Regions from separate parts of the Pseudarthrobacter sp. 10T415 genome, predicted to be linked through region 2. Evidence: riboswitches for the same ligand, from Rfam matches in the RefSeq annotation. Region 2 holds a riboswitch; each other region holds the start of a gene.
What was found. Region 2 has a riboswitch for thiamine pyrophosphate ahead of AC1DBN_RS04220 (FAD-dependent oxidoreductase). Riboswitches for the same ligand answer to the same signal wherever they lie in the genome.
Positions count from the first base shown of each region.

Region 1: another riboswitch for thiamine pyrophosphate. It lies ahead of AC1DBN_RS07835 (ECF transporter S component); the one in region 2 lies ahead of AC1DBN_RS04220 (FAD-dependent oxidoreductase).
Region 3: another riboswitch for thiamine pyrophosphate. It lies ahead of AC1DBN_RS00315 (bifunctional hydroxymethylpyrimidine kinase/phosphomethylpyrimidine kinase); the one in region 2 lies ahead of AC1DBN_RS04220 (FAD-dependent oxidoreductase).

Region 1 is NZ_JBFTHJ010000004.1:67,359-77,041, forward strand. Features, by position in the region: gene AC1DBN_RS07825 (hypothetical protein) at 1-1,681, opposite strand, end outside; gene AC1DBN_RS07830 (heme-degrading domain-containing protein) at 1,776-2,312, opposite strand; TPP riboswitch at 2,409-2,546, shown strand; gene AC1DBN_RS07835 (ECF transporter S component) at 2,613-3,236, shown strand; gene AC1DBN_RS07840 (ABC transporter ATP-binding protein) at 3,236-4,789, shown strand; gene AC1DBN_RS07845 (energy-coupling factor transporter transmembrane component T family protein) at 4,786-5,586, shown strand; gene AC1DBN_RS07850 (glycoside hydrolase family 25 domain-containing protein) at 5,591-6,439, opposite strand; gene AC1DBN_RS07855 (UDP-N-acetylglucosamine 1-carboxyvinyltransferase) at 6,619-8,142, shown strand; gene AC1DBN_RS07860 (glutamate--cysteine ligase 2) at 8,209-9,429, shown strand; gene AC1DBN_RS07865 (O-succinylhomoserine sulfhydrylase) at 9,530-9,683, opposite strand, start outside.
Region 2 is NZ_JBFTHJ010000002.1:306,072-315,754, reverse strand. Features, by position in the region: gene AC1DBN_RS04240 (DNA-methyltransferase) at 1-335, opposite strand, end outside; gene AC1DBN_RS04235 (DEAD/DEAH box helicase) at 345-2,039, opposite strand; gene AC1DBN_RS04230 (RNB domain-containing ribonuclease) at 2,340-3,854, opposite strand; gene thiE (thiamine phosphate synthase) at 3,974-4,696, opposite strand; TPP riboswitch at 4,724-4,842, shown strand; gene AC1DBN_RS04220 (FAD-dependent oxidoreductase) at 4,836-6,227, shown strand; gene thiS (sulfur carrier protein ThiS) at 6,224-6,460, shown strand; gene AC1DBN_RS04210 (thiazole synthase) at 6,465-7,295, shown strand; gene AC1DBN_RS04205 (hypothetical protein) at 7,396-7,698, opposite strand; gene AC1DBN_RS04200 (DUF3107 domain-containing protein) at 7,736-7,960, opposite strand; gene AC1DBN_RS04195 (TetR/AcrR family transcriptional regulator) at 8,009-8,674, opposite strand; gene moeB (molybdopterin-synthase adenylyltransferase MoeB) at 8,760-9,683, shown strand, end outside.
Region 3 is NZ_JBFTHJ010000001.1:56,604-66,286, forward strand. Features, by position in the region: gene ileS (isoleucine--tRNA ligase) at 1-406, shown strand, start outside; gene AC1DBN_RS00290 (bifunctional folylpolyglutamate synthase/dihydrofolate synthase) at 410-1,768, shown strand; gene AC1DBN_RS00295 (DUF4233 domain-containing protein) at 1,772-2,230, shown strand; gene ndk (nucleoside-diphosphate kinase) at 2,282-2,695, shown strand; gene AC1DBN_RS00305 (vitamin K epoxide reductase family protein) at 2,796-3,467, opposite strand; gene AC1DBN_RS00310 (Rne/Rng family ribonuclease) at 3,907-7,374, shown strand; TPP riboswitch at 7,517-7,615, shown strand; gene AC1DBN_RS00315 (bifunctional hydroxymethylpyrimidine kinase/phosphomethylpyrimidine kinase) at 7,625-9,154, shown strand; gene rplU (50S ribosomal protein L21) at 9,489-9,683, shown strand, end outside.

The DNA.
Region 1 (9,683 bases), on a different contig from region 2:
CCCGCCACGTATTGGCCACCCGGAGGGCCCACTGCCAGTAGGCAAGCTCGAACGTGGGGTTGGTGACCGTCCCGCGCACCGACTCGTAGCTCTCCTGCGCCGGCACCAGGGGCGGGCCCAGTTCGAAGCCCCGGTCCGTGGGGTGCGCGAAGGCGGCCATGAACTCCGCGGTTTCGAAAACCACCGCGGCGAATTCCTCCAGGAGTTCCTGTGATGGTTCGGCCCGGTAGGCCAGTTCCGCCAGATGGATGGGGTGCGGCTGCTGCCAGATCAGGAAGGTGCCGATGGGGCTGGGGCTTTCCCGCCCGTCCGGACCCACCTGCTTGGGCCAGCGGACGCCGTCGAACCCCTGGGCCTTGGCCGTCTGCCGCGCGGGTTCCAGGACGGAGGCGTACCAGCGGAGGGCGGGCAGCAGGAGCTCCGTCCGGTTCCACGTGGCGAAATGGGCGGCATGCCACCAGTGCATCTCGAGGTGGAAGCGGCCGCGCCACGAGTTGCAGACCAGCCCCGTCTCCTGCGGCGGCAGCGATCCGGAGCAGTTGATGGCGGTGAGGTACTGGGAGAGTACAGTCCGGCGTTCGATCTCACCGGCGCGGGGATCGGCTGTTCCGGAGAGGTCGACGGCGCCGCCCGACTTCCAGAATTCCGGCCAGGCCGTGCGGGACGCGGCAATGGCGGCACTGCCCGGTGCCGCTGCCACATCCGGTGCGGCTGCCAACCCGGGGGCCGGTTCCGATCCCGGCATTGAACGCCCGCCGATGCCGCCGTTGCCACGGGGGAGGCAGTCACCCTGCCCCGTGCTGATGAAGTGCACGCTGAAGTCGAGGCTGTCCTGCCCCTCGGCGGCCCGGATGAGCACTTCGTGCGGGCCGGCCTGTTCGAGCTCCAGCCCCTCGCCGCTGACGGCCGCCTGGTACCGGGAACCGTTCAGGCAGCGCGAAATCAGCCAGTGGCGGCGCGGGCCGGCGGCGTGACGTTCTTCAACGGTGGTGGTGTGTGCGGCGGGCCTGTTCCAGTCCGCTGCGTTGTGCCAGCCCTCGGAACCGTAGGGGAACGTCAGGGACACGGCGAGGCCGTCCGTAAGGGCAGGGGAGAGGATGCGGAATCCCAGCTCGTCCCTGTCCGGGCGGCAGGCCGTGGTGACGTTGACCGGACTGCCGTGCAGGCTGAAGATGCTGGTGGCCGTGCCGGTCCAGAGGTCCAGGACCTGGTGCGCGCCGGTGAAGTCGTCCCGGGTGAGTGCGGGGGCATCCCTTCCCGGGAGCGCAAAGCCGATCCGGCCCAGGTCCAGCCGGTGGGGGTTGGCGCGGAGCCAGGTTTCCGCCCGCGATGACTGCGTTTCGCGGCCATCCACGATGGCGCCCACCATGTCCACATAGGGGACAGGGCCACGCGGTGAATCGTAGATGACCGTGGAACCGGCAAGGGTGTACTCCTGTTCCGGCGGGATGGAGTGCCAGCCCCACTGCGCCTGCGTGCCCAGCAAAGTGCCGGGCGGCAGGTCATCCCTGGCGGCCACCGGATATTCACCGGGAAGGGACTGCATGCCGGTCAGGTCCATGGTGAAGCAGAACTCACCGTTGCCCACCGAGGCGGGACTCCGCGGATCGAGGCTGTCCTGCTCCACGTTGTGGCGCCGTACCAGCGCTTCGCGGTTGATCACGGTGGGCTGGCTGTGCACGTCGCACTCCTTGGCTCATGCCTGGGGCCGGTCCGGCAGCAGGCAGCTCAGAAAACGCTTTCCGGCTCAATCCTTGTGAGAACTCCGGGCAGTGTCAACCAGCCGTTCCGAGTACCCCGCGCATTGCTTCCACCACCAGGTCGTGGTCCGCTACCTGAGGCAGCCCGGACACGGTCACCGTGGCAACCGCGCCCACGCCCGTGACGTAGACCGGGAATGCACCGCCGTGCGCAGCGTAGCGGGACTGGTCGAACCACGCATTGTCCTCGATCCGCCCGCCACCGGCCCGGCCGCGCAGGCCCACCAGCAATGACGGCACCTCGTAACGGGCGGCCGTGCGCTGCTTCGCGCGGACCCAGTGTTCGTTGTCCGGGGTGGCTCCGGGGAGCGCAACGTGGAAGAGGACCTGCTCGCCCTTGGTGATGTCGATGGCGATGGGAAGATTCCGCTCCTTGCCGAGCTCCACCAGGAGCAGGCCAAGGTTAAGGGCGTCATCCGGCGAAAAGCCGGGGAACTGCAGTTCCCTGATCTCCGCCTCGATCCGGCCGATGAGGGCCTGGAGCGAGCCTTCCGGCTGGGCGTCGGCGGAGTCGGGATCGTAGTCAGTCACATCTGGCGGGTCGGCAGTCATGGCCCACAATCTACCGCCCTCCAGGTGTAAACTTGAGCACGCCCGGAAGGGCGCGAAACATTCAAACGCAAGACATCCACAGCATCATCAACAACACATTTACGACAGGGGAGCGCCGCCGTCGGCCCCGGCACCAGCCGGGAAACGCAGGTGGGCGCTGAGAGTGCGGACAGCCGCAGACCCTCGAACCTGATCCGGTTAGTACCGGCGCAAGGGAGTCGAGTTCTCGAAGTGCGCGGGAAATGGCGGCAGCAGCCGGCACCCGCGTCCACTTTCCCCTCCTGTTTCCAGGAGGATCACATGACTACTTCAGCAATCAAAAAGCCCGCCAGCAGGTCCTGGCGCGTCGTGGACATTGTGGTGGCGGCCCTGATCGCCATCGCCGGCGGCGTCATCTTCTGGGCCTGGTCCCAGGGAACCGCCGCAATTTCCGCGCCGATGAACGCGGCCTACCCGCCCCTCACCGGCCTCCTGGCCGGGGGATGGATGATCCCTGCGGTCCTGGGCATGCTCATCATCCGCAAGCCCGGCGCCGCCCTGTTCTGCGAGACGGTCGCCGCCACCGGCGAACTGCTCATGGGCTCCCAGTACGGCGCCTCCGTGCTGTTCTCCGGGTTCGTCCAGGGCCTGGGTGCCGAGATCATTTTCGCCATCTTCGTCTACCGGAAATTCAACCTCCCGGTCTCCCTGCTGGCCGGTGCCGCGGCGGGCCTCTTCTGCGGCCTGAACGACTCCTTCGCGCCGTGGGGCTGGAACATCGCCTACTCTGGCGGTGACAAGCTCGCGTACATCGCCTTCACCGTTGTTTCCGGGGCCATCATCGCCGGCGCGCTCGCCTGGATCGCCACCCGTGGCCTTGCCCGGACCGGCGTGCTGAGCTCCTTTGCATCCCGGAAGGCCGCTACGGAGCCCGTCTTCTCCTGATGCCGGCACCTTCCCACGCGGCCGCACCCCAAACGGTGCGGCCGGCCACGGTCACCGCCCGCGGCTGGGGCTGGCGGCACGCGGGGCGCACCACACCGGCCGTCCATGCCCTCGACCTCGACATCAGCCCGGGTGAGCGGGTACTCCTGCTTGGCCCGTCCGGGGCAGGCAAGTCGACGCTCCTCCATGCGCTCGCCGGGGTGCTGGGCGATGCGGACGACGACGGCGAGGCAGGCGAGTCGGACGAGACCGGTTCGTTGCTGGTTGACGGCGGTTCGCCCCGCGGCCAGCGGGGCCGCGCGGGCCTCATGCAGCAGGATCCCGAGACCCAGGTGGTCCTCTCCCGGGTAGGCGACGACGTCGCCTTCGGCGCCGAAAACCTCGCCGTGCCCCGCGACGCCATCTGGCCGCGCGTGCACGAGGCGCTGGCCGACGTCGGGCTGTCCCACCTGCCGCTGGACCACCCGACGTCGGCTCTGTCCGGCGGGCAGAAACAGCGGCTGGCGCTTGCAGGCATCCTCGCGATGCGGCCCGGGCTGATCCTGCTCGATGAACCCACCGCCAACCTGGACCCGGCCGGTGTCCTCGAAGTCCGGGACGCCGTGGCCCGCTGCCTGGACAAGACCGGCGCCACGCTGGTGGTGGTGGAGCACCGGGTGTCCGTGTGGAAGGACCTCGTGGACAGGATCGTGGTGCTGCAGCCCGGCAGCGGCGCCAACCCCGCGGTGCTCCTGGACGGCCCGCCGGACCGGGTGCTGGCCGAAGCGCGGACCATGCTGACGGCCGCCGGTGTCTGGGTGCCCGGATACGTTCCGTCCACCCGCGCGCGGGCCGCGGAACAGGCCTACGGAACCGGAAGCCTCCTGCTGGCCGCCGAAGACCTGGCCGTCTCCCGGCAACGCCCGCGCCGAAAAGGCTTCCGCAAAGTTCCGCCGGTGCCGGTGCAGGAAGGCATCATTGCCCAGGTCCGCGCCGGGCAGGCGCTCGCCGTCACCGGACCCAACGGCGCAGGGAAATCAACCTTCGCGCTGACCCTTGCCGGACTCCTCGAACCGGTCAACGGGACGGTCTCCGCCACGACGGACCTCAGCCGCGGCGCCGGAATCACCCCGTATCAGTGGAAGGCGGAACAGCTGATCGAGCGGATCGGCACTGTCTTCCAGGAACCCGAGCACCAGTTCGTCACCGGCAAGGTCCTGGACGAACTGCTCTTCGGGCCCCGGCACCTGGGGCACGGTGAAGACAAGGTGGATGAGCTGCTGGAACGGTTGCGGCTTACCCACCTGGTGGACGCCAACCCGTATACCCTGTCCGGCGGCGAAAAGCGGCGGCTTTCCGTGGCCACGATCCTGGCGGCAAGCCCTCAGGTACTGGTCCTGGATGAGCCCACATTCGGCCAGGATGCCAATACCTGGGCCGAGCTGGCATCGTTCCTCTCCGAACTCCTGGACGCCGGAACGGCAGTGGTCTCCGTGACCCATGACGCCGAATTCACCGCGGCCCTCGGTGGCACGGAACTCAAACTTGCAGCGCCGGAAGCGGTGGCGCCATGAGGCACGAACTGAACCTCCGCGGAAACGCTGCGCTCCTGGCCCGCGCCAACCCGCTGAGCAAGCTGGCCGCCGTCGTGCTCATCACGGTGGTCCTGGCGCTTTCCATCGACTGGGTGTCCGCGTCCGTGGCGCTGTTCTTCGAACTGCTGCTGTTTCCGCTTGCCGGGCTCACGCTGGGGCTGCTGTGGCAACGCGGCTGGCCTCTGATCCTCGCTGCCGCCGTGGGCGGGTGGAGCACTTCCATCCTGGCGCCGGACAGCGGCAGGACTCTCATCGACGCCGGCATCTGGACCATGAGTGAGGGCTCGCTGGAGACCGGCGTGGGTTTCCTGCTGCGCGGCCTGGCCATCGCGCTGCCCGCAATACTCCTGGTCAGCTGCACGGACCCCACCGACCTCGCAGATGCGCTGGCGCAAAAGGCCCGGCTCCCGCACCGGTTCGTCCTGGGCACCCTGGCGGCGATGCGCCTCGTGGGGCTGATGGCCGAGGAATGGCAGACCATCGGCATGGCCCGGCGGGCCCGGGGGGTTGGCTCGCGCGGCAGCGTGCTGCAGCGGGTGAAGGCCACCCTGGGGCAGAGCTTCGGGCTGCTGGTCCAGGCGATCAGGCGGGCGTCGCGGCTGGCGGTCACCATGGAAGCGCGCGGTTTCGGCGGCGGGCCACGCACGTGGGCCCGTGAATCCACCTACACGCTGTTGGATGTGTGGGTCCTGGCCGGCGGCCTGGTAATGGCCGGCCTGGCCGTCACGGCGGCGGTGTCAGCCGGCACCTGGAACATGGTGTGGGCCGGGAACTGACCCGCTAGGTGCAGGCGTGGTTGTAATCCAGTCCGGCGTGGATGAACTGCGTCAGCACCACTTTCCCGCCGCCGGTCAGCGGGGACTTCGAACATGCGGTGGCCGCTGATGCTGCATTGCGGGATCCCGCCAGCCAGCTGGGCAAGGGGTAGAGGTTGCTGGAGGTGCTGACGTTCCCCACGATCCTGTGCCACTGCTGGCCGGTGGAGTAGATCCCCACACCTGCTGCGTCGATGCTGTGGAAGAAATCCGTCATGCCTTCCAGGACGGTGCGGTTGGCATCCTTGCTGCTGGACCAGGTGTTTTCGGTTTCCACATCCAGCCACCAGACGTAGTCCGCAGGGTCCGTCACTCCGCGGACGTAGGCGGCGTCAAAGGCCTTGGCGTAGCCGTACATGTAGGCGCAGGCCGTGCCGTAGTCCCCGGCCTTGCAGGATCCGTATGGGTTGTGCACCTTCGAGCCGGTGGGGTATTCGTCGCTGACAGGCCACCAGGAACCGGCCCGCCCGGGATTGGCAGTATTGATGTAGAGCTGCGCCTCGGGCTGCGAGGCTACTGCCCCGGATGACGATTCGGCCCATTCGAGCTGTTCCTGCAGGCACGGGTTGGTGTTGTTGGCCAAACCGTTATTGACGCCCACTATGGCGAACGCCTGGTCTCCGGGCAGTTCTGCGTTGCACTGGGGCCAGGAAACGTCGTTGCCGAGCAGGGACTGGCTGCTGCCGCCCCCTTGCGGCCCTGCCGGGGAATCGGTGGGATCAGCCCACGCGGGCCCGGCGCAGCTGAATATTACTGCTGCCACCAGCAGCCATGCCAGCCTGAACACTGGCAGGTGGGCTCGAGTCCGGGGCATGTGGGGCTCCGTTTATTGCTTGAGGAAACTTATGTTCCAGTCTCCCGCGGTATCACGGAGAGGACAAGGCGCAACGCCGCGGGCCGGCTCTATCGCATAGAAAAGATAAAAAAGGAGCTTGATAGAGCTGTAACCCGCCTAATTGGCCACCAAAAACTCATAGATGATATATTCGCTGCATGACCCAGGAAACCGCTGAACACGTAGCCGTCATGCTCAGGAACGCCCGGAGCGAGAAGGGCTGGACCCAGGGCCAGCTGGCCGCTGAGCTGGGAACCAGCCAGAGTGCGGTGGCCCGGATGGAGCAGGGCAAACAGAACCTGAGCCTGAAAATGATCCAGCGCCTCGAGACCATCTTCGACCGGAGCATCGTCAACGTGGGTAAACCGCAGATGACCCACCTTCGGGTGGAGGGCGGGCGCACCCTGTCCGGCTCGGTTGACGTGAACAGCAGCAAGAACGCCGGAGTTGCGCTGCTGTGCGCCAGCCTCATCAACCGCGGCACCACCGTCCTGCGCCGCCTGGCCCGGATCGAAGAGGTCAACCGCATCGTGGAGGTGCTCACCAGCATCGGCGTGGAATGCACCTGGCTCAACGCCACCGACCTCCGCCTGCGCCGGCCCGCCGTCCTGGACCTCGACTCAATGGACGTGGAGGCTGCCCGCCGAACCCGCAGCGTCATCATGCTGCTGGGCCCCCTGCTGGACGAGTCCGCCGAGTACAGGCTTCCCTACGCCGGAGGCTGCGACCTCGGCACCCGTACCGTTGAGCCGCACATGCAGGCCCTGCGCCAGTTTGGGCTGTCCGTGGAAGCCACGGCCGGTTTCTACGCTGTCCAGGCGCCGTCGGCTGATTCACGGGACCGCTCCTTCGTCCTCACCGAGCGCGGCGATACCGTTACGGAAAACGCCATCATGGCGGCCACCCACCGTGAGGGCACCACGGTCATCCGGAACGCCAGCCCCAACTACATGGTGCAGGACCTCTGCTTCTACCTGCAGATGCTGGGCGTCACCATCGAAGGCGTGGGCACCACCACCCTGAGGATCACCGGCAAGCCCGTCATCAACGCCGACATCGAGTACTTCCCGTCCGAGGACCCCATCGAGGCCATGAGCCTGATCACCGCGGGCATCGTGACGAACTCCGAGGTCACGGTCCGCCGGGTGCCCATCGAGTTCATGGAGATCGAACTGGCCACGCTGGGGCAGATGGGCCAGCAGCTGGAAATCTCCGGCGAATACGTGGCACGGAACGGCCGGACCCGGCTGGTGGACGTGACCACCAAGCCCTCGGAGCTGAAGGCGCCGGAGGACAAGATCCACCCCATGCCGTTCCCTGGCCTCAACATCGACAACCTGCCGTTTTTCGCCGTCATCGCCGCCAACGCCACCGGCCAGACGATGATCCACGACTGGGTGTACGAGAACCGCGCCATCTACCTGACGGAGCTGAACCGGCTCGGCGCTCAGGTCCAGCTCCTCGATCCCCACCGGATCTACATCAACGGCCCCACCAAATGGCGCGCTGCCGAAGTGGGCTGCCCGCCGGCGCTGCGCCCGGCCGCCTGCCTGCTGCTGGCCATGCTGGCGGCACGCGGCGTGTCCGAGCTCCGCAACATCTACGTGATCGAGCGCGGGTACGAGGACCTGGCAGAGCGGCTCAACACCATCGGCGCCAGGATTGAGTACTTCCAGGGCTGACATTCACTCTTCGTCATGATGGGGCGGGGCACTTCAAATGTCCCGTCCCTGCCGCAGAATGTGACTATGCGTACCTTCGGCGTTGAGGAAGAGCTTCTGATTGTTGATCCGGAGTCCGGCGAACCGCTCGCCCTTGCTGACGCGCTCCTGTCCGGGCGGCACGTGGCGGCAGATGATTTGCCGCAGCTTCCGCAGGCACCGGCCGCAAAGGACAAAGCGGACGACGACGGCATGGGCCTGAGTGCCGAGCTGAAACTTGAGCAGATTGAGACGCAGACCCGCCCGTGCCTGGACTACGGAACGCTGCTGGACCAGATCCGTGCCGGCCGGTCCCTCGCGGACCAGGCGGCGCAGAAGAACCATGCCAGGGTTGCGGCGCTCGCAACCTCACCGCTGGGATCCACCAGCCACACCACCCCTGACCCCCGGTACGCCCGGATGCTGGAGCGTTTCGGGCTCACCGCCCAGGAACAGCTGACCTGCGGCTTCCACGTCCACACCTACATCGAGTCACCGGATGAGGGCGTGGCGGTGCTGGACCGGATCAGGGACAAGCTCGCGGTATTGACGGCGCTCAGTGCGAACTCGCCTTTCTGGAACGGGCTGCCCACCGGCTTCGAAAGCTACCGGACCCAGGCTTGGAACCGTTGGCCGACGTCCGGACCAGCGGCCGTCTACGGTACCTACCCTGCGTACCGCAGGGTGGTGACGCGGCTCCTGGACAGCGGCGTGATGCTCGACGAAGGCATGTTGTATTTTGACGCGCGGCTCTCGCGGAACCACCCCACGGTTGAGGTCCGGGTAGCGGACGTCTGCCTGCGCGCCGACGACGCCGCACTGATCGCCTGCCTGGTGCGGGCGCTGGTGGAGTCGGCCAGCAGGGAGTGGCGTGACGGCGTGGACCCGGCTCCGGTCCCCACGGTCCTGCTGCGGATGGCATCATGGCAGGCCAGCAACTCCGGGCTCACGGGCGAGCTGCTGGACTTTGGCAACTTCCGTCCGGCACGCGCCGCCGATGTGGTCCGGTCGCTGGTGGATTACCTCGCCCCGGTGCTGGACGAGCAGGGTGAGCTGACACTGGCCCGGCAAGGCGTGGAGGACATCATCGCCCGCGGCACGGGCTCGGCTGAGCAGCGCCAGGTGCGGGAAAAGGCCCTGGCAGGCCAGCCCGGGGACTTCGGCTTCGGTGCGGTGGTGAAGCACGCTGTCAACGTGACCATGCGGGATACCCTCAAGGTTTCGGAGGCGGATACGGCGCCCGAGTTGCTGCGGGTCCGGCAGTCCTGACCCGCTCTGCCGGGGAGCCTGCCCCCACTGGCATCAAGGCTGGGCACACCACCGGCGTCGCCGTCCGGGTCCGGACCCGCGTCGCCGCCGCGGAAACAGGCTAGATCTGCTTGAGGGCCTGTTCCAGGTCGCCGATGAGGTCCTCGGCGTCCTCGAGCCCCACGGACAGGCGCACAACCCCGTCGGTCAGGCCAATCGCAGCCCTGCCCTCCGGACCCATGGCCCGGTGCGTGGTGGTGGCCGGGTGCGTGATG
Region 2 (9,683 bases):
TGAAGGTAAAGCGTGCCGTCGTCGGCCAGCAGCCGCCAGGCTTCCACCAGGCGCGGCTCCAGGAAGGACCAGTAATCGCTGAAGGCGTCGTCGTAGCGGTGCAGGGCGCCCTTGATGGTGTCATAGGAGCGGCCCTTGAAGCCCACGCGGTCGCCGCTGCCGCCGGCGTTGGCAACCATGCGGGTTTCCTGCCGGCTCTGCGCCCGGCCCGTGTTGAAGGGCGGGTCCACGTAGATCAGCGTGAAGGCGCCGTCCGGCAGCGTGGGGAGGTACTGCGCGTTATCCGCGTGCACCACCAGGCTGCCGCCGTCCGGCGCCCAAACAGTGTTCGTCATTCCGTCAGGTCAGCCCTCGGTGCTGCCGGGCTGGGTGCCCTTGTCTGCACCGGCCACTACCTCGCCGTTGCGGCGGCGGGTGCGCGTGCGGGGGCGGCGGGTGCGCGAAGACTTTTCAGCGTCGGAGGCGGCTGCCGCTTCCGGACCGGCAGCTGGGGCTGCGGGGGTTTCGGCAGCGTCAGGGGACGTACGACGACGGCGCTCACCTGAGCGGCCTGCTTCGGGGTCGCGTCCGTCGCGTCCGTCGCGTCCGCCCGAACGCGACCGGCCGCGGCCTTCACGGTCCCGGCCATCGTTTCCGCGGCTTTCCCGGCTGTTCTTCTTGCCGGTTTCACCCAGGTCCTCGAGGACCTCGGCGTCGACGCCCGCGAGGGTGCGCTTGTTGCGGGGCAAACGGCCCTTGGTTCCCTCGGGGATGTCCAGCTCTTCGTAGAGGTGCGGGGAGGAGGAGTACGTCTCCACCGGCTCAGGCACGCTCAGGCCGAGTGCCTTGTTGATCAGGCCCCAGCGGGGCATGTCGTCCCAGTCCACGAAGGTCACAGCCGTGCCCTTGTTGCCGGCGCGGCCGGTACGGCCCACCCGGTGCAGATAGATCTTCTCGTCCTCAACGCACTGGTAGTTGATCACGTGCGTAACGTCATCCACGTCGATGCCACGGGCAGCAACGTCGGTTGCCACCAGGACGTCCACCTTGTTGTTGCGGAACGCGCGCAGGGCCTGCTCGCGTGCACCCTGGCCCAGGTCGCCGTGGATTGCTGCGGCCGCAAAGCCGCGGTCCACCAGTTCCTCTGCCACCTTGGCTGCGGTGCGCTTGGTCTTGGTGAAGATGATGGTCCGGCCGCGGCCGCGGGCCTGCAGGATCCGGGCAACAACCTCGATCTTGTCCATGCTGTGGGCACGGTAGATCAGCTGCCGGATGTCCCGCTTGGTCAGGCCCTCGTCATCGGGGTCAGCGGCGCGGATGTGCGTGGGCTGGGTCATGTACCGGCGTGCCATGGCGATGACCGGGCCGGGCATGGTGGCGGAGAAGAGGAGCGTCTGGCGGACGGCAGGGGTGCCGGCGATCAGGGTCTCAACGTCAGGCAGGAAGCCGAGGTCCAGCATTTCGTCGGCCTCGTCAAGGATAACGATGCGGACATTCTTCAGGCTCAGGTGTTTCTGCTTATAGAGGTCAATCAGGCGGCCGGGGGTTCCCACCACAATCTCGACGCCCTTCTGCAGGGCATCCACCTGGGGCTCGTAGGCGCGGCCACCGTAGATGGTGGCGATACGTGCGTTGCGTTTGCGGGAGGCGGTTTCGAGGTCGCTTGCCACCTGCACCGCGAGCTCGCGGGTGGGCACAATCACCAGGGCCTGCGGAGCGCCCGGGACGGGCAGCTTGTCGAAGCCGGCATCGTCGCGGCCCACAACACGCTGGAGCGCCGGGATACCAAAACCGAGGGTTTTTCCGGTACCGGTCTTGGCCTGGCCGATGATGTCGTGGCCTGACAGTGCGACGGGCAGCGTCATTGCCTGGATGGGGAAGGGGTGGGTGATCCCGGCGTCGGCCAGGGACTCCACAATGTCAGCACGGACGTTGTAGTCCGCAAAGGACTTCTCCGCAATTTCATGCGGCTTTTCGTCCGAAATGATGGTTTCTTCCGGCTCGATGGTCTCGGTGCCGGACTCATCGGACAGAAGCTGGTGGGTATGCAATTCACTCACGGGGAGTTTCCTTATTCATTTGGGCAATCGCGCAGCGTGCTCAACAGGCAGGCCGATGGGGCCGATCCGGAGCACGAACGAAGCGCGCAAGCAATTCCAGTGGAAGCCGATCGCGGGCTATCTAACGCTGGCACTGGCGACCAGCGGGCAAATCTCAAGATCGCGTAGGGGCGGGCTTGTTGGTTTCAGTTCAAGGAAATCAACGACCGGGCATCCATTTCTACCTCTTCAGTCTAGCCGCATCAGCCCGGAATCCCTGATTCCGCACCGTGTGGAAGCCGGGACCGGATGGCATCAGGCTCACTGGACCAGTTCGAAGTGCACTTCCCTGGCAGCGATATCCGACGACACCAGGCGAACCCGGACCTTGGTGCCGGACTCCAGCTCACCGGCGCAGCGGGCCGTCACGGCAGGGTCGGCAATCTGGATGATCCCGGAGGAACCGTTCCCGTTCCCGTTCCCGTTCTTTCCGTTGCCGGTGCCGGTGCCGGTGTTGCCGTTCCCGTTGCCGTTCTCTTTCTGCGGCTTCGACCCCGAAATCACGATCGCGTCGAACTCCTGGCCGATGTGGTTGACCAGTAGGGCGGCCTCCACCGTGTCCAGGGCCATGCGCTCCATCCGGGATGCCAACTGGTCCGAGCCTGCCATGATCTCAGGGAGGGTCGGCAGCGCATCCCGCACCCAGCCGGGGACAGTACCTCCGTTGCTCAACGCCTCGCAGGTCACCAGCACAAAGCGGTCCACCAGGCGGCGCAGCGGCGCTGTGGTGTGGGCATAGGCATCGCCGATGGCTGCCTGGACCGCGGCCTCCGGAACGTTGCCATCAAAGGCGGTGTAACCGGCGCCGCGGAAGAGCATGCCGGCCGAGTGCATGATGGCCAGCTGCCGGGGGTCCGTTGGGTCAAGGGTCCGCAGGTATTCCCCGTATCCCACCTCGCCGTCCCAGGGCTTGCCCAGCACTTCCGTCTGCAGCCGGAAATGGTGCAGGGAACGCTCATCCGGTGGCGGCATGGTGCGCAGGATCCCCACCTTGGCATCGAGCATGATCTTGGCGGCGGCCATCCCCGTCATCAGGGAAATCTGGGCGTTCCAGTCCTCCACCGGCAGCTGGGGAGCAGCAGCAATGCGGTAGCCGCCATCGGGCAGCTGGACGATCTCCTGGTCCGGCATGTTCAGGCTTGCGCCGTTGCGGGCGCGTTCAAGGCGGACACGCTTGAGCCCAACTTCCTTCAGCAGGCCCAGCAGGGGAGAGGCAGTACCGGCGTCCAGGTCAGCCTGGGCACCCTTGTAGCTGAGTTTCGCGCGGCTTCGAACGCGTGCCCGGCGGACACCGACGGTCGTGACCTCGGCGTTGCCGTCGAGCCGGAAATCCCAGACGAAGGCCGAGCAGTCCTGGTCCGGCAGGAGGCTCCCGGCGCCCTCGCTGATGACTTCAGGGTGCAGGGGAATACGCCCGTCCGGGGCGTAGAACGTCTGGCCCCGGCGCCGGGTTTCGGCATCCAGGGGTCCGCCGGGCGCAACGAACGCGGGGACATCGGCGATGGCGTACAGGACGTGGTACCCGCCGTCGTCGTCCGTTTCGATGAAGAGGGCCTGGTCCAAGTCCGTGGACGACGCCGGATCGATGGTGACGAACTCCACCGCGGTCAGGTCGTAGTCCGGCAGGCGCAGCGCGGCCACCGCGGCCTCGGCGTCCCTGACCGCGTCACCGGGGTAGGGGCCCGGAAGTTCCAGCTCCGTCCGCAGCGCGGCCAGGGCCTCTTCCAGGGCATTGGTGCGCTCATGGACGTTGGGAGCCAGCCGATGATGTGACACGAAAATCAGCCTAACCCCAAGTCATGCGATTTCGCAGGGAATCGGTGCGGGCGCGGTCGTGACGTGTTGCCGCGGACCGCGGTGCGTTCGGGAAACCGGGTTGTGGGACGTCCGCGGCTTCAGGAAGCCGCGGAGTCCAGTGCAGAACGAAGCGAGGCAGCGGCAGCAGCGGGATCGGCAGCGTCGGTGATGGCGCGGACCACCACGATCCTTGACGCTCCGGCCGCGACCACCTGGTCCACGTTGGAGTGGTCGATCCCGCCGATCGCGAACCACGGCACGTCACTGGGCGCCTTCGCGGCCGCATACTTCACCAGTTCCAGGCCGACGGCGGCCCGGCCGGGCTTGGTGGGGGTGGCCCAGAGAGGTCCCACGCAGAAGTAGTCGAGGCCGGCAGGTCCTGCGGCGTCGGCCAGCGCGGCGTCCACCTGCTCCGGCGTGTGGCTTGACAGGCCGATGGCGGCGTTGCCGTTGAGCAGCGTCCTTGCGGCCGGTACCGGCAGGTCCTTCTGGCCCACGTGGAAAACGGGAGCACCGGAGAGGACCGCAATGTCCGCGCGGTCGTTGACGGCCCACAGCCGCCCGTGCCGCTGGGCTGATTCCTTGAGGATGGCCAGCAGGTCCAGCTCCTCGGCCGCCTCGATGGACTTGTCCCGCAGCTGGATGATGTCCACGCCGCCTTCGAACGCGGCGTCCACGAACCCGGCGAAGTCGCCCCGGCCGCGGCGCGCATCCGTGCAGAGGTACAGGCGTGCGGATTTCAGTGCGCCGTTACCCGCCGCTGTGGTGAAGGCATCGGTGCCGGGTGCTGCGGCGGGGGCAGGGGAGTGGGACACATTCATGGCTGCAAGCCTAGTTCCTCTACACTTGCCTCGTACTGCGGGAGCCCGCGGCAGCTGTCACAAAGCGCCGGGCTGAGAGGGCGTCAGAGCCGACCGCTTGACCTGATCCGGTTAATGCCGGCGTAGGGAAGGAGACACCATGGGCATCCCCGAAAGCCCTCCGGACAGCATCGCAGAGCCAGCCGCTGTCCCGGCAATAGCCGCCGACGTAGCAGTGATCGGCGGGGGCGTCATAGGCCATGGCATCGCCTGGGAAGCCAGGCGCTCTGGCCGGTCCGTGGTGCTGATCGACGATGCACCGGGATCCGGAGCCAGTTGGGCGGCGGCAGGCATGCTGGCCCCCGTCAGCGAGCTGCATTACCAAGAGGAAGAGCTCCTGGGCCTCATGCTGGATGCATCGGAGCGCTGGCCGCAGTTCGCGGCGGACCTTAGCCGCGTGTCAGGCCGCGGTTCCGGATTCCTGGCGACGCCCACGCTCACCATTGGCGCCGACGCCGCCGACCGGCAGGCACTGATGGACCTGCGCGGCGTGCAGCAGGCCAATGGACTCGCCGTGGAACCACTGACGGTCCGTGAGGCCCGGCGCCGGGAACCGCTGCTCAGCCCCGCCATTGCGTGCGCACTCGATACCCCGGCAGACCACCAGGTGGATCCCCGGGGACTCGTGGAGTGCTTCCGGGCAGCCCTGGCCAACCACCTGCCAGCCGGCAGCGGCGTTGCCGGCACTGCGGTTGCAGACACTGCGGTTGCCGGCGCTCTGGACGGATTTGCCGTGGCGGACAGGGCAGTGGGACTGGAGTGGGCGGACGGCGCGGTGGCTGGTGTCCGGCTGGCCGGAGGCGGACTGGTGCTCGCCGGCGAAACGGTGGTGGCCAACGGCATGGCGGCGGGCTCCCTGGAGAACCTGCCGAGGGGACTCCGGTTACCTTTGCGCCCTGTGCACGGCGACATCCTGCGGCTGTCCGTCCCCCCGCACCTGCAGCCCTTGCTGACGTCCACCGTCCGCGGGCTGGTGCGCGGTGTGCCCGTCTACTTGGTTCCACGCGAGGACGGAACAGTGGTCATCGGCGCCACCCAGCGGGAGGACGCCCTGGTTGGGGCCGGCACTGCGTTCGGAGCCATGCCGGCGAGTGCCGGATCCAGTGCAGTGCCCGCCGGTGCAGGACCGGCCAGCGCAGTGTCCGCTGGCGGCGTGTACCAGCTGCTTCGCGACGCCCAGGTGCTGGTGCCTGCGGTCGCAGAGCTGGAGCTGCTCGAATGCACGGCCCGGGCCCGCCCGGCTACCCCGGACAATGCCCCGCTGCTGGGCAGGGTGCCCGTGGACGGGGGAGACGGCAGTGCAGCGCATGTCCCCGGACTCATCGTTGCCACAGGATTCTTCCGCCACGGCGTCCTCCTCACCCCTGCCGCGGCCGCCATCTGCCGCGACCTGATGGATGGGAAGGCCGACCCCCGGTGGCAGCCGTTCAGTCCTGACCGCTTTTCCGGCCGGATCCCGGCCCCCAGATTCAACATCAAGGAGACAGCATGAACATCACCCTGAACGGGGCATCCCGCACCGTGGCGGACGGTGCGTCCATCACGGCATTGGTCAGCGAGGTGACCGGACGCGCGCTTGCGGCCGACGGCCAGGCAACCGACGGACAAAGGCTGGGGGTGGCCGTAGCTCACAATTCCGAAGTGGTGCCCCGCAGCCAATGGCACGGCACCGCGCTCGCGGACGGAGACGACGTCGAACTCGTCACCGCAGTACAGGGAGGCTGACACCATGATTGAAGCGAACACCGTTTCCGAACCGGCCACCCATACCTCCGCGGCACCCGCCAGGCCTGATTCCCTCGTCATTGACGGCGTTGCCCTGGAGTCGAGGCTCATCATGGGAACGGGTGGCGCGCCCAGCCTGGACGGCCTGGGCGCCGCGCTTGTTGCCTCCGGAACCTCCCTCACCACCGTGGCCATGCGCCGCTACTCACCCGCAGAATCGGGCTCCCTGTTCCAACTGCTGGTGGACCACGGAATCCGGGTCCTGCCCAACACCGCAGGCTGCTTTACTGCGCGGGACGCCGTCCTGACCGCCGAACTGGCCCGGGAAGCGCTGGAAACCGACTGGGTGAAGCTGGAGGTCATCGCAGACGAGCACACGCTCCTGCCAGACGCCGTTGAGCTGGTGGATGCAACCGAACAGCTGGTCAACCGCGGCTTCAAAGTCTTTGCCTACACCAACGACGACCCCGTCCTGGCCCTTCGGCTGGAAAACCTGGGTGCTACCGCAGTGATGCCCCTGGGATCTCCTATCGGTACCGGGCTGGGAATCCTCAACCCGCACAACATCGAACTCATCGTTTCCCGGGCAAGCGTGCCCGTGGTCCTGGACGCAGGGATCGGCACGGCATCTGACGCGGCGCTGGCCATGGAACTTGGGTGCGACGCTGTCCTGCTGGCCACGGCGGTGACCCGTGCCCAGAACCCGGCCCTGATGGGTGAGGCGTTCAAGCACGCCGTCATCGCCGGGCGGCTGGCGAAGGAAGCCGGGCGCATTCCGCGCCGCGAGCACGCGCTGGCGTCGTCCGCCATGGAGGGCCGGGCCGAGTTCCTTTAGCCAGTGATGCTTCAGGGGATGTACCGCCTAGGGGATTGCACCGCTTAAACGACTGTGGCCGCCACCGTTGAAGGTGGTGGCCACAGCCGTTTAACGGTGACTAGCGCCTCAGGATGGCGGTCAGCCGATGGGTATCGTTCCTTGCCCGGGTGCGGCTCAGGACAAGCACTGCCCCGACGGATGCCGCCGCGCCCAGCACTATGGGCAGCACCCAGGGGAGCCACGTCAATCCGGGAAGGTAACCGAATCCCGCCGCCATCAGGATGATCCAGCTCAGTGCAGCCACCCCGACGGCCACGCCGGCCGGAAGGCCTGCGCCATACTTGGCATGACGCTTGTCATTGGCCCAGACAATGAAGCCGGCCGCAACGGTGGCCAGCACAACAATGATCAGGGAAAGCATGGGTCTCCTTCGGGAAGCACGGCAGTTCCAGCCGGTGCTAGAACTGCCCGAATCCTACGCGCCGGACTTCTTCCGCGCCGATTTCCACGTAGCCCAGGGCGTTGCCGGGAACAATGATCAGGCGCCCCTTGTCATCGGTGAGGCGCAGTTCGCTGCCACCCTTGATGGCTTCTCCCACAACATTGGCCACGGTCTCCGCATCCTGGTTTGATTCCAGGACGATCTCGCGGCCAACGTTCTGCACGCCGATCTTAATTTCCACAGGGGCCTCCCAGCCGGTCAGGTTCTTTGATGATGGTCTATTTGTAGTCTAGGACTCTTTGGGGAAGCGAGAGATTCCGCGCCAAGCTAAACGGTAGATGAGGTCGCTGGCCACATCGAGGTCCAGGTTGCCGTCCGTTTCCAGCCAGTACCGGGCGCTGACCTGCGCCATCCCCGCCAGGCCGCGGCCCAGCAGTTCCGCTTCGAGGTGGGGCAGCTTGGTGTCCCCGGCGATCACCCGCGCAATGGCATCGGCAAAGGTCCGGTTGAAAGTTTCGAGGCGCGAACTGACGTCGGGATCGTTGACGAGGTCGGACTCGAAGACCAGGCGGTGGGCCTGGTCGTCGCTGGCGATGAACCGGAAGTACGCCCGCATGACAGCCTGGACGCGTTCCTTATTGTCTGTGGTGGAGTTCAGCGCCCCCAGCATCAGGTCGGTCAGGGACGCAAGGTGGCTGTCCAGGAGGGCCAAGTACAGCTCGCGTTTGGACGGGAAGTGCTGGTACAGGACCGGCTTGCTCACATGCGCCGTCTCGGCGATCTCATCCATGGCGGCCCCGTGGTAACCGTTCGCCACAAAGACTTCCTGCGCTGCGGAAAGAAGCTGTGCCCGCCGTTCATCACGGGGGAGCCGGGCCGACCGTTGGCCCGCGGGTCGCGGTGAACTTTGCGGTTCGGCCGCCGGCGGGCGGTCAGCCCGTGCTTCATGGACCACAGTTGTCCTTCTTTCCATTGCAGTTACCCCCTACTTTACTGCGGGGTAATATGACCCGGCGGTACCCCGGGGCATACATTGAAGTATGCCTTCGCCGTTCACTGCAAATGTTTCAGCAGTTTCCCTTGATCCTTTGGTGGAACCCGCCCCGGAACTCACCTCCGAAGAGGTGGAACGGTATTCCCGGCACCTCATCATTCCGGAAATCGGCTCGGCAGGGCAGCGGCGGCTCAAGAACGCGAAAGTACTGGTTATCGGCGCCGGCGGACTGGGCTCGCCCGCCTTGCTCTACCTCGCAGCCGCGGGAGTTGGAACCCTGGGGATCATCGACGACGACGCCGTGGACCTGAGCAACCTTCAGCGCCAGGTCATCCACGGTGTGGCAGATGTCGGACGGCCGAAGATCGAATCGGCGCGCGACGCAATCGCCGCCCTGAATCCACTCGTGGACGTCCGGTTGCACCAGGTCCGGCTCGACGCATCCAACGCGCTGGAGCTGTTTGCCGATTACGACCTCATCCTCGACGGTGCAGACAATTTCGCCACGCGCTACCTCGTCAATGATGCTGCCGCGATCCTGGGAAAGCCTTATGTCTGGGGCTCAATCTTCCGGTTCGACGGCCAAGTGAGCGTCTTCTGGGAAAAGCATGGGCCCACCTACCGCGACCTCTACCCTGAGGCGCCACCGGCCGGCTCTGTTCCTTCCTGCGGCGAGGGCGGCGTCTTCGGCATGCTGTGCGCGGCAGTGGGGTCACTGATGGTGACTGAGGCAGTGAAGCTCATTACCGGCGTCGGGCGCTCCCTGCTGGGGCGGGTGGCGCTGTACGACGCCCTGGGAGGCAGCTGGCGTGAGATCCGCGTGTCCAAGGACCCGGCGGCCGCTCCCGTCACCGAACTGACCGACTACGAGGCGTTCTGCGGCATCGAGCCCCAGGCGCCGGCAGACACCGAACACACCGTCACCGCCGCGCAGCTCGCCACCATGCTGGCCTCACGGAAGGCCGGCCTG
Region 3 (9,683 bases), on a different contig from region 2:
CTCGGGCGTTGTCACCGCCGGGGGCCTGCAGCTCGAGCCACAGGAATACACCCTCGAGACGGTGGTTGCAGAGTCCGACGGCAGTGCTGCCGCGTCCTCTGCATCCTCTGCTGTCGCAGTCCTGCCCGGCGGCGGCTTCGTCGTCCTCAACACCGAGGTCACCCCCGAGCTTGAAGCGGAAGGCCTGGCCCGCGACATGGTCCGCGCCATCCAGCAGGCCCGCAAGGACGCCGGGCTCAACGTCAGCGACCGTATCCGGACCACCGTTACCGCCGCGCAGAACGTCGTGGACGCCCTGGAGGCCAACGCGGAACTGGTCAAGGGGGAGACGCTGACGGTAGACCTGACGGCCGAACCGGCAGACGTGCCCGAGCCCGCCGTCGTCGTAGAAAAAGTGGAGGCCTAAGGCATGACTGACGAATTTTCCGTGGAAAGCGTCTACGCCGAACTGCTGGGGCGTGCGCCGGAAAACAAGATGGAGCCCCGGCTCGCCCCGCTGTTCCGCGCCATGGATGTGCTCGGCGAACCCAACAAGGCGTTCCCGATCATCCACGTGACCGGAACCAACGGCAAGACGTCCACGTCCCGCATGATCGAGTCCGTGCTGCGGGCCCAGGGACTGAGCACCGGGCGCTACACCAGCCCGCACCTGTCCAAGGTCACGGAACGGATCAGCATTGACGGGCACCCGGTCTCCGACGAAACGTTTGTTCGGATCTGGGACGAGATCCGTCCCTACCTGCAGATCGTGGATGCCGAGCTGGAGGCGGAAGGGCAGCCCCGCCTGACGTACTTCGAATGCCTCACCATCTTGGGCTTCGCTGTTTTCGCCGACCAGCCCGTCAACGTGGCCATCATCGAAGTGGGCCTGGGAGGCATCACCGACGCCACCAACGTGGGCGACGGACAGGTATCGGTGATTACCCCGATCTCGCTGGACCACACGGACCTGCTGGGGGACACCACCGAGGACATCGCGCACGAAAAAGCCGGCATCATCAAGCCCGGAGGCTTCCTGGTCAGTGCTGCGCAGCCCCTGGACGCTGCGCAGGTCCTGCTGGAAAAAGCCAAGGAAGTTGGCGTGCCGTTCCGCTTCGAGGGCGTGGAGTTCGGCGTCGAATCCCGCACCGTTGCCGTGGGCGGCCAGATGGTCACCATCCAGGGCATCGCCGGGCGCTATCCGGACCTGCTGGTCCCGCTCCATGGCGCCCACCAGGCGCAGAACGCAGCCGTGGCCGTGGCGGCCCTGGAGGCGTTCTTCGGCGGCGAAAAGGAACTGCCCTTCGACGTCCTGCAGGAAGGCTTCGCCGCCGCAACCTCGCCCGGCAGGCTGGAAGTGGTGCGGTCTGCACCCACCATCATCGTGGACGCTGCCCACAACCCGGACGGCATCAAGGCTTCGGCCGCGGCCCTGAAGGAGGCCTTTACCTTCTCCCGGCTGGTCCCCGTGGTGGGCGTGCTCAAGGAGAAGGACGCGGAGGAGATCCTCCGTGAACTCAAGGAATCCCTGGGAGACGTGGCGGAGGAGTACTGCTTTACGCAGTCCAATTCGCCGCGGGCCGTGCCGGCCGCCGAACTGGCCGAGCTGGCCATTGACCTCGGCTTCGGCGAGGACAACGTGCATATTGAAGAAAAGCTCGACGACGCCCTGGAATGGGCGGTGGAACGGGCCGAAGCGAACGACGACCTCTCCGGCGGTGTGCTGGTCACGGGCTCCATCACCCTCGTGGCCGAGGCCCGCATCCTGCTCGGAAAGACGGAGGCGTAATCCATGGCCAGGCTGACCAAGGCCCAGCGCGAATGGCGCCCGGGCATGCCGAAGAAACGGCGCTCCACCAAGGTCATGTTCGCCTCGACGGTCCTCCTGCTGGAGGCGTTCGTCATGTTCTTTGCCACCCTGGCAGTGTTCGGCCTGCGCCGCGGCGAGTTCCCGCCGGCGCTGATCCTGGGCGTCGGGATAGCACTGAGCGTGGTCATGGTGCTGGCCTGCGCGTTCCTCCGCAAGCCCTGGGGCATCGGACTGGGCTGGGTGCTGCAGGTGGTGCTGATCCTCACCGGCATCTTCGAACCTGCCATGTTCCTGGTGGGCGTACTGTTCGCCATCTGCTGGTGGTACGGCATCCGCACGGGAATCAGGCTGGACCGCGAAGCCGGGCAACGCGAACGTGAACAGGCCGCGTGGGAAGCCGCCAACCCGGACCAGCCCGCCGGATCCGGTCCGGCCCAGTAGGGCAGCCCCCGTAGACTTGACCCGAAACCCCACCAACGCATTGGAGCAGTTGTGACCACTGAGCGCACCCTCGTCCTGATCAAGCCCGACGGCGTCGCCCGTAACCTCACCGGCGCCATCCTGGCCCGGATCGAAGCCAAGGGCTACGCCCTGGCCGAACTCAAAAAGGTGAACGCCACCCGCGAGCTGCTCGAGCAGCACTACGAAGAGCACGTGGGCAAGCCGTTCTACGAGCCGCTGGTGGAGTTCATGCTCAGCGGCCCTGTGGTTGCCGCGATCTTTGAAGGCCACCGCGTCATCGAAGGCTTCCGTTCACTGGCAGGCACCACCGATCCCACCACCGCGGCTCCGGGCACCATCCGCGGCGACTTCGGCCGCGACTGGGGACTGAAGGTGCAGCAGAACCTGGTGCACGGCTCAGACTCCTCGGACTCCGCTGAGCGCGAGATCAAGATCTGGTTCTAGGACCCGCCCTCCGCGCCGCCATGGTGGTGCGGACCAACAGATAAGGCCAATGTTCTTCGTGAACATTGGCCTTATCTGTTGGTCCTAGGGCTCTGGGCGGCTAGAACCCTGACGTGCCGGCGAACACCTGGATGAAGGCGAAGAAGATGCTGGCAATCACGCCCACGTAGATCAGCGCCACGATGATCCAGCCGGAATCGCCCACGACGCGGGCGGCCCCCGAGGGGACGGGAATGACTCCGGCCGAGATGTTGCGGATGGTGGTCCAGACAAAGAGCGGGATCATCGCGGCCCAGACGATCATGCAGAACGGGCACAGGACGTGGATGTCATAAAGGGCCTGGGACCACAGCCACACCACGAAGATGAAGCCGAGGGTAACGCCGGCCTGCAGCCCGATCCAGTACCAGCGGGCAAACGTGGCGCCGGACAACAGGGCCATGCCCACGGTAATGATGATGGCGAACGCCACGATCCCGATGAACATGTTGGGGAAGCCAAAGAGTGAGCTCTGCCAGGTCTTCATCACTTCGCCGCAGGAGATAAACGGGTTTACATCGCACACGGTGGTGTGGTTGGGATCCTGCAGCACCGCGAGCTTTTCCAGGACCAGGGTTCCGGAAGCGAGCCAGCCGATAACTCCGGTAATCACCAGGAGCCAGCCGAAGGGCCGGTTCCGGGCCATCACCGGCGTATTAGCCGCCGGGGCGCTGTCCGGGGTGGTGGTCCGCTCCTGGGCTGGCGTGCCGCTGACGGGGGAGATGCTGGGCATTGGTATGGCGTCCTTTTCGTCCGGTGCTCCTGAGCCTGATTGTAACGCCGGCGGCTGGACGCAACGCCCAGGGAACAGAAAGCCCGCGGCACCTTCCCACGTGATTTACCCCGCGTGTGAGAGAATGAACGTGGCTGGAAGCCGAACCACATTCGGTCTCCGGTCCGGTGGTTTGTTCCCAAGACCGCCAATGACGAGCAGGGCAGGCTTCGGATTGTTCCGACACTCCCGCAATCTCCATTGGACGGCACCTGGTTGTGGCATGTAGAACAACGGGTTTCAGAACTTTCCACTGGCTCCTACGGGCTGCCGCACCCCATTGCCGGTGCGAACCTGGGAGCATCCACTTGACTTCTGTCAGCGCCTGCGGGTTTTGACAATATGTGCCCCAATGGGTGCCGGATGTGGCGGTACGTCAGGGGCAGGAGTGTTGCCACAGATGAACAATGAAACTGAGCTTTCCGTTAACGAGGTTGAACCGGCTGTGGAAGCCGCGGCCGAACCCAAAAAGGCTCCCCGGACCCGACGCAAGGCAGCGCCGAAGGCCGATGACGCCGTAGCCGCAGCCGCCGCCGAGGTGGCTCCGAACGATGCCCCAACCGCCGTTGCGTCGGCCGGCAATGAGGGTGCCCCCTCAGCCCCGGCCAAAACCGCCGTGCGCCGGCCCCGGGCCAAGAAGAAGGCAGACGCCGCCGAGCCGCTGCCTGCCTTTGCCACCGATGCAGACTCCACGGAAGCCGGTGCGGCCGCTGACGCTGCCCCCGCCGAAGCTGCCACCGCCGCAGAAGCGCCTGCTGCCAGCGAAGTACCCGCGGAACCCACCGAGACCAAGCCGGTCCGCCGCCGTCGCGTTGCCACGAGGAAAGCTGCTCCTGCGGGGGCACCTGCAGAAACGCTGGCCCCCGCCGAAACGCCGGCCCCTGCCCAGGAACTGCCCGTCACCGCTGCCGCGCTGGACGCTGAAACGGCGGACCAGGGCGCCGTGGCCCGGGAGGCGGCCGTAGAGGCAGCAGCAGAGAAGCCCGCCGAACAGGAACTTACCGCCGTCGAGACCGCAGCCGAGGCCGCCCCGGAGCAGGCCCCCGGCACGGCAGCTGCCGCTGCAGCAGGAGAATCCGCTGCGACGCCGGCCGAAGCCGCCGAAGCCGCCGAAGCTACCGCGGCTGGCGAGGAACCGGGCGCGTTTGCCTCCCTGTTCCTTGAGCCCGGCTCGCCCACTTCCATGCTGTTCCAGGCACCGGACCTGAGCACCGTCGTCCGCCCCGCTACGCCCGCCGCCGCAGCGGAGGAGGCCGAGGACGAAGACGACGCCGAGGACAACGAATCCGAGGAATCCTCCAGCCGCCGCCGGCGCCGCAGCCGTGGCCGCCGGGGGCGCAGCCGTCTGGACGAGCGCGACGACGCCGGAACCGGTGGCTCCGAGGCGGATGACGCCGCCGACGAATCGGACGAGGAAGAAGCCGGTCCGGCCGAGGACGGCGTGACGTCCCGCCGTCGTCGTCGCCGCCGCCGCGGTGACCAGGACCTCGAACTGACCGGCGGCAACGACGACGATCCGCCCAACACCGTTACCCGCGTGCGCGCACCGCGTGCCGTCAGCGAGGCGCCCGCCAGCAACCGGGTGACCAGCGTTAAGGGCTCCACCCGACTGGAAGCCAAGAAGCAGCGCCGCCGCGAATCCCGGGACACGGGCCGGCGCCGCACCGTCATCACCGAAGCGGAGTTCCTGGCCCGCCGCGAATCCGTGGACCGGCAGATGATCGTCCGCCAGCGCGACGACAGAATCCAGATTGGCGTCCTCGAGGACGGCGTCCTGGCCGAGCACTTTGTCTCCAAGACCCAGCAGGACTCGCTGATCGGCAACGTCTACCTGGGCAAAGTCCAGAACGTGCTGCCCTCCATGGAGGCTGCCTTCGTGGACATCGGACGCGGCCGCAACGCCGTCCTTTACGCGGGCGAAGTGAACTGGGAAGCCGTCAACCTTGAAGGCAAGCAGCGCCGTATCGAGAACGCGCTGAAGTCAGGCGACACCGTCCTGGTCCAGGTGACCAAGGACCCCGTGGGCCACAAGGGCGCCCGCCTGACCAGCCAAATCTCGCTGCCGGGCCGCTACCTCGTGTACGTCCCCGGCGGTTCCATGACCGGAATCTCCCGCAAGCTGCCCGACGTCGAGCGGAACCGGCTCAAGCGCATCCTCAAGGACCGCCTGCCCGAGCAGGCGGGCGTCATTGTGCGCACGGCGGCCGAAGGGGCGTCCGAAGAGGAGCTGACCCACGACATCAACCGGCTCCGCGCCCAGTGGGAAGGCATCGAAAGCCAGTCCTCCTCCACCAAGGTCCTGGCTCCGGAGCTGCTGTACGGCGAGCCCGACCTCACCATAAAGGTGGTCCGTGACGTCTTCAACGAGGACTTCTCCAAGCTGATCGTCTCCGGCGAGGACGCCTGGGACACCATCGAGGCCTACGTCACCTATGTGGCGCCGGACCTGGTGGGACGCCTGGAAAAGTGGACCAAGGACCAGGACATCTTCGCTGCCTGGCGGATTGATGAGCAGATCCACAAGGCCCTCGAACGCAAGGTGTTCCTGCCCTCCGGCGGCTCACTGGTGATCGACCGGACCGAAGCCATGACCGTGGTGGACGTCAACACCGGCAAGTTCACCGGCAGCGGCGGCAACCTCGAAGAAACCGTCACGAAGAACAACCTTGAAGCGGCCGAGGAAGTGGTGCGCCAGCTGCGGCTGCGCGACATCGGCGGCATCATCGTGATCGACTTCATCGACATGGTCCTGGAATCGAACCGCGACCTCGTCCTGCGCCGCATGGTGGAATGCCTGGGCCGCGACCGGACCAAGCACCAGGTGGCGGAAGTCACCTCGCTGGGACTCGTCCAGATGACCCGCAAGCGCATGGGCACCGGGCTCCTGGAAGTCTTCGGCGAGCAGTGCGAAGCCTGCGCGGGCCGCGGCGTCGTCACCCATGACGACCCCGTAGAGCACCGCCGCGCCAACATCGTGGCAGCCGAGCAGCACGTCCACCGCTCAGACAACCGCTCCGATTCCCGCACCAACGGGAACCGAAACGAGGGCAACCGCAGCGAGGGCCAGCGCAGTGAGGGTCAGCGCAACGAGGGCCAGCGCACCGACAGCAGCCAGGAAGGTACGCGCGGCGAACGCAAGCGCCGCCGTGGACGTGGCGGCCAGCCGGTCGAACAGGCACCCGCACCCGCAGCGGTGGCTGCCCACCCCGTCCAGCCGGACCCGCACGAGGCCGAACGCCATGCCAAGGCTGAAGCCACCAGGCTGGCCCTGGCCAACATTGCTGCTGCTGCCCACGCCGCACACCTGCATGATGATGAGGTGGCGGCCCGGCTGGCCCCCGCCCAGCAGGACGCGGGCACAACGGAGAAGCACGACGACGGGACGCCGGCACGCCCGGCAGCTGTCCTGACGTTCGGCGGCGAGAAGGTCGCGCTGCCCTTCGTTGAGCACGCAGACGAGCACCAAGCCTCGCCTGCGCTGTCGCTTGACCGGCTTGCCGAAGCGTTTGCCCACCTGGGCCAGCCGGCTTCGCCTGTTGGCAGCCAGCCACAGGAGTCCGGGACGGCCCAGGCCGCGCCGGCCACCCCCGAACCGGCGGAGGCAGCGGTTGCGGCACCCCAGCAGCCCGTTGCGCCTGCCGCCCCCGACCTGTCCCGGCAGCGCCGTCCGCGGCGTAACCGGAGTGCAAGCAGGGCGCAGGGCGCAGCCAACGAGACCACCGTGGAACACCATGAGAACGTCCCGTCGGCCAGCGAAGGCCACTCCCATGCCGCCAAAGCGCCCCAGCCCGCAGCGCCGGCAGAGCCGGCAGCCAAAGCCGATGCGCCCATCATCCTTGGCGTAGGGGTTCCTGCTTCCGAGCTCTGACCCTGCCCAGGCACTGCAGATGCCCGGCCCTCCACTCCTGTGGTGGGGCCGGGCATCTGCCGTTAACGGGGAACGGCCCTCAGCAGCGCACTTAACAGGTGCAGTCACCTTTCGGTTGACTGCCGTCCAGCGGCTAGGCTGGGGAACCGACACGGGGTGCCGCGCACCAGGCCCGGCTGAGATCCACACCCGTTGAACCTGTCCGGTTAGTACCGGCGAAGGGATGTCTCTTTTGTCTTCGACCCTTGCCATGCCCGCAGCCACCCCGCTCCCGAATCCCTCCGCAACCGTAATGCCGGCTGCCGTACGGGACGTGCCCCGGGTCCTTGCCATCGCGGGCTCGGACCCCTCCGGTGGGGCCGGCATCCAGGCGGACCTCAAAAGCATCGCGGCCCACGGCGGTTACGGCATGGCCGCCATCACTGCCCTCACCGCCCAGAACACCCGCGGGGTGACCGCCGTCCATGTTCCTCCGGCATCCTTTTTGGCACAGCAGCTGGCGGCCATCAGCGACGACATCCACGTTGACGCCGTCAAGATCGGCATGCTGGGCGACGCCGAAGTGATCGATGCCGTGCGCACCTGGCTGGAGAAGGTGCGCCCCGCCGTCGTTGTCCTGGACCCCGTCATGGTTGCCACCAGCGGAGACCGGCTGTTGCAGGAGAGTGCCGAAGCCGCGCTCCGCAGCCTGGTGCCGCTGGCCCACCTTGTCACCCCCAACCTGGCCGAACTGGCCATGCTGCTGGAAGAAGACGTACAGGACACGTGGGAGGCAGCCCTGGAACAGGGCAGGCGGCTTGCTGATGCCACCGGTGCTGCCGTGCTGGTCAAGGGTGGCCACCTGCAAGGCAGCAGCTGCCCGGACGCCTTGGTTGGCCCGGCCGGCATGCTATCCGCAGACGTAGTGGAAATCCCGGGGGAGCGGGTGGCAACGCGGAACAGCCATGGCACAGGCTGTTCCCTGTCCTCCGCCATGGCCACGGTCCAGGCGCAGGTAGGCAACTGGGAAGTGGCCCTACGGGAAGTGAAACCCTGGCTTGCGGGGGCGCTGGCGGCGTCCGCCGTACTGGAGGTGGGAACCGGCAACGGGCCCGTTCACCATTTCCACCACATCCGCCAAGCGCTTCGGCCAGGCGACTTTACGGCGCAGCTGCGGAAAGATGCCGACGCCCACCTTGAGTCGATCTACGCCCTGGGTTTCCTCCGGGCCCTGGCCTCGGGGACACTTCCGGAAAGCCAGTTCGCGTATTACCTTGCGCAGGATGCCATCTACCTGAACGGGTATTCGCGAGTCCTCGCCCGGGCCAGCGCGCTGGCTCCCACGGAAGCCGAGCAGCTGTTCTGGGCGGCGTCGGCCCAGCAGTGCCTCGAAGTGGAGTCGGAACTGCACCGTTCCTGGCTCAGCACCCGCACCGTCCGTCCCGAACTGGGTCCTGTCACCAAGGCCTACGTGGACCACCTGACGGCTACTTCGGCGTCGGGCAGCTATGCAGTCCTGGCAGCGGCTGTCCTGCCGTGCTTCTGGCTGTACGCGGACGCCGGGAAGACGCTCCATGCCAGGTTCCTCGCCGACGGGGAACCGGCAGGACACCCCTACGCCGACTGGCTCCGCACCTATGCCGACGAGGATTTCGCGGAGGCAACGCGCCGGGCCATCGCCGTGGTGGACGAAGCGGCACGCAAGGCTTCCGATGACGAGCGGCACGCCATGGTTACCGCTTTCCGGCAGTCCTGCCGGCTGGAAGTGGAGTTCTTCGACGCGCCGCGGCTCCACGCCTGAACCTGCCCGGGCCGTGCTGCCGGTACTATGGTCTGGCACGGCCCCGGTGGCGGACGATGTCTGTGGTTCCTATCACAGCCGACCCGCCGGAGCCAGCCTCATTTGCGGCCGGAGACGGAATTAGCGTATTCTGGATCTTCGGTGCTTACGCCAACACTTGGGTTATGACCCCGGGAACATGCCAGCGTGGAAAACACAAGGCAGTCCTGCGGGATAACTCATGGAGACCTTCGGGGAATCCACGGCGTTGAGGCACAGCGGGAACCCAGCCAAACAGTGCAACGGGTGCCGCACGCAATTTTAGTTATAAACGTCGAGAGAAGTGAGTTCCCAAGTGGTGTACGCGATTGTCCGCGCAGGCGGCCGCCAAGAGAAGGTTTCCGTTGGAGACTTCGTTACCCTGAACCGCGTCGCCGGTGGGGCTGGCAGCACCATCGAGCTGCCCGCACTGCTCCTGGTTGATGGTGACAAGATCACCACTGCCGCTGCTGACCTGGCCAAGGTGACCGTTACGGCTGAAATCCTCCAG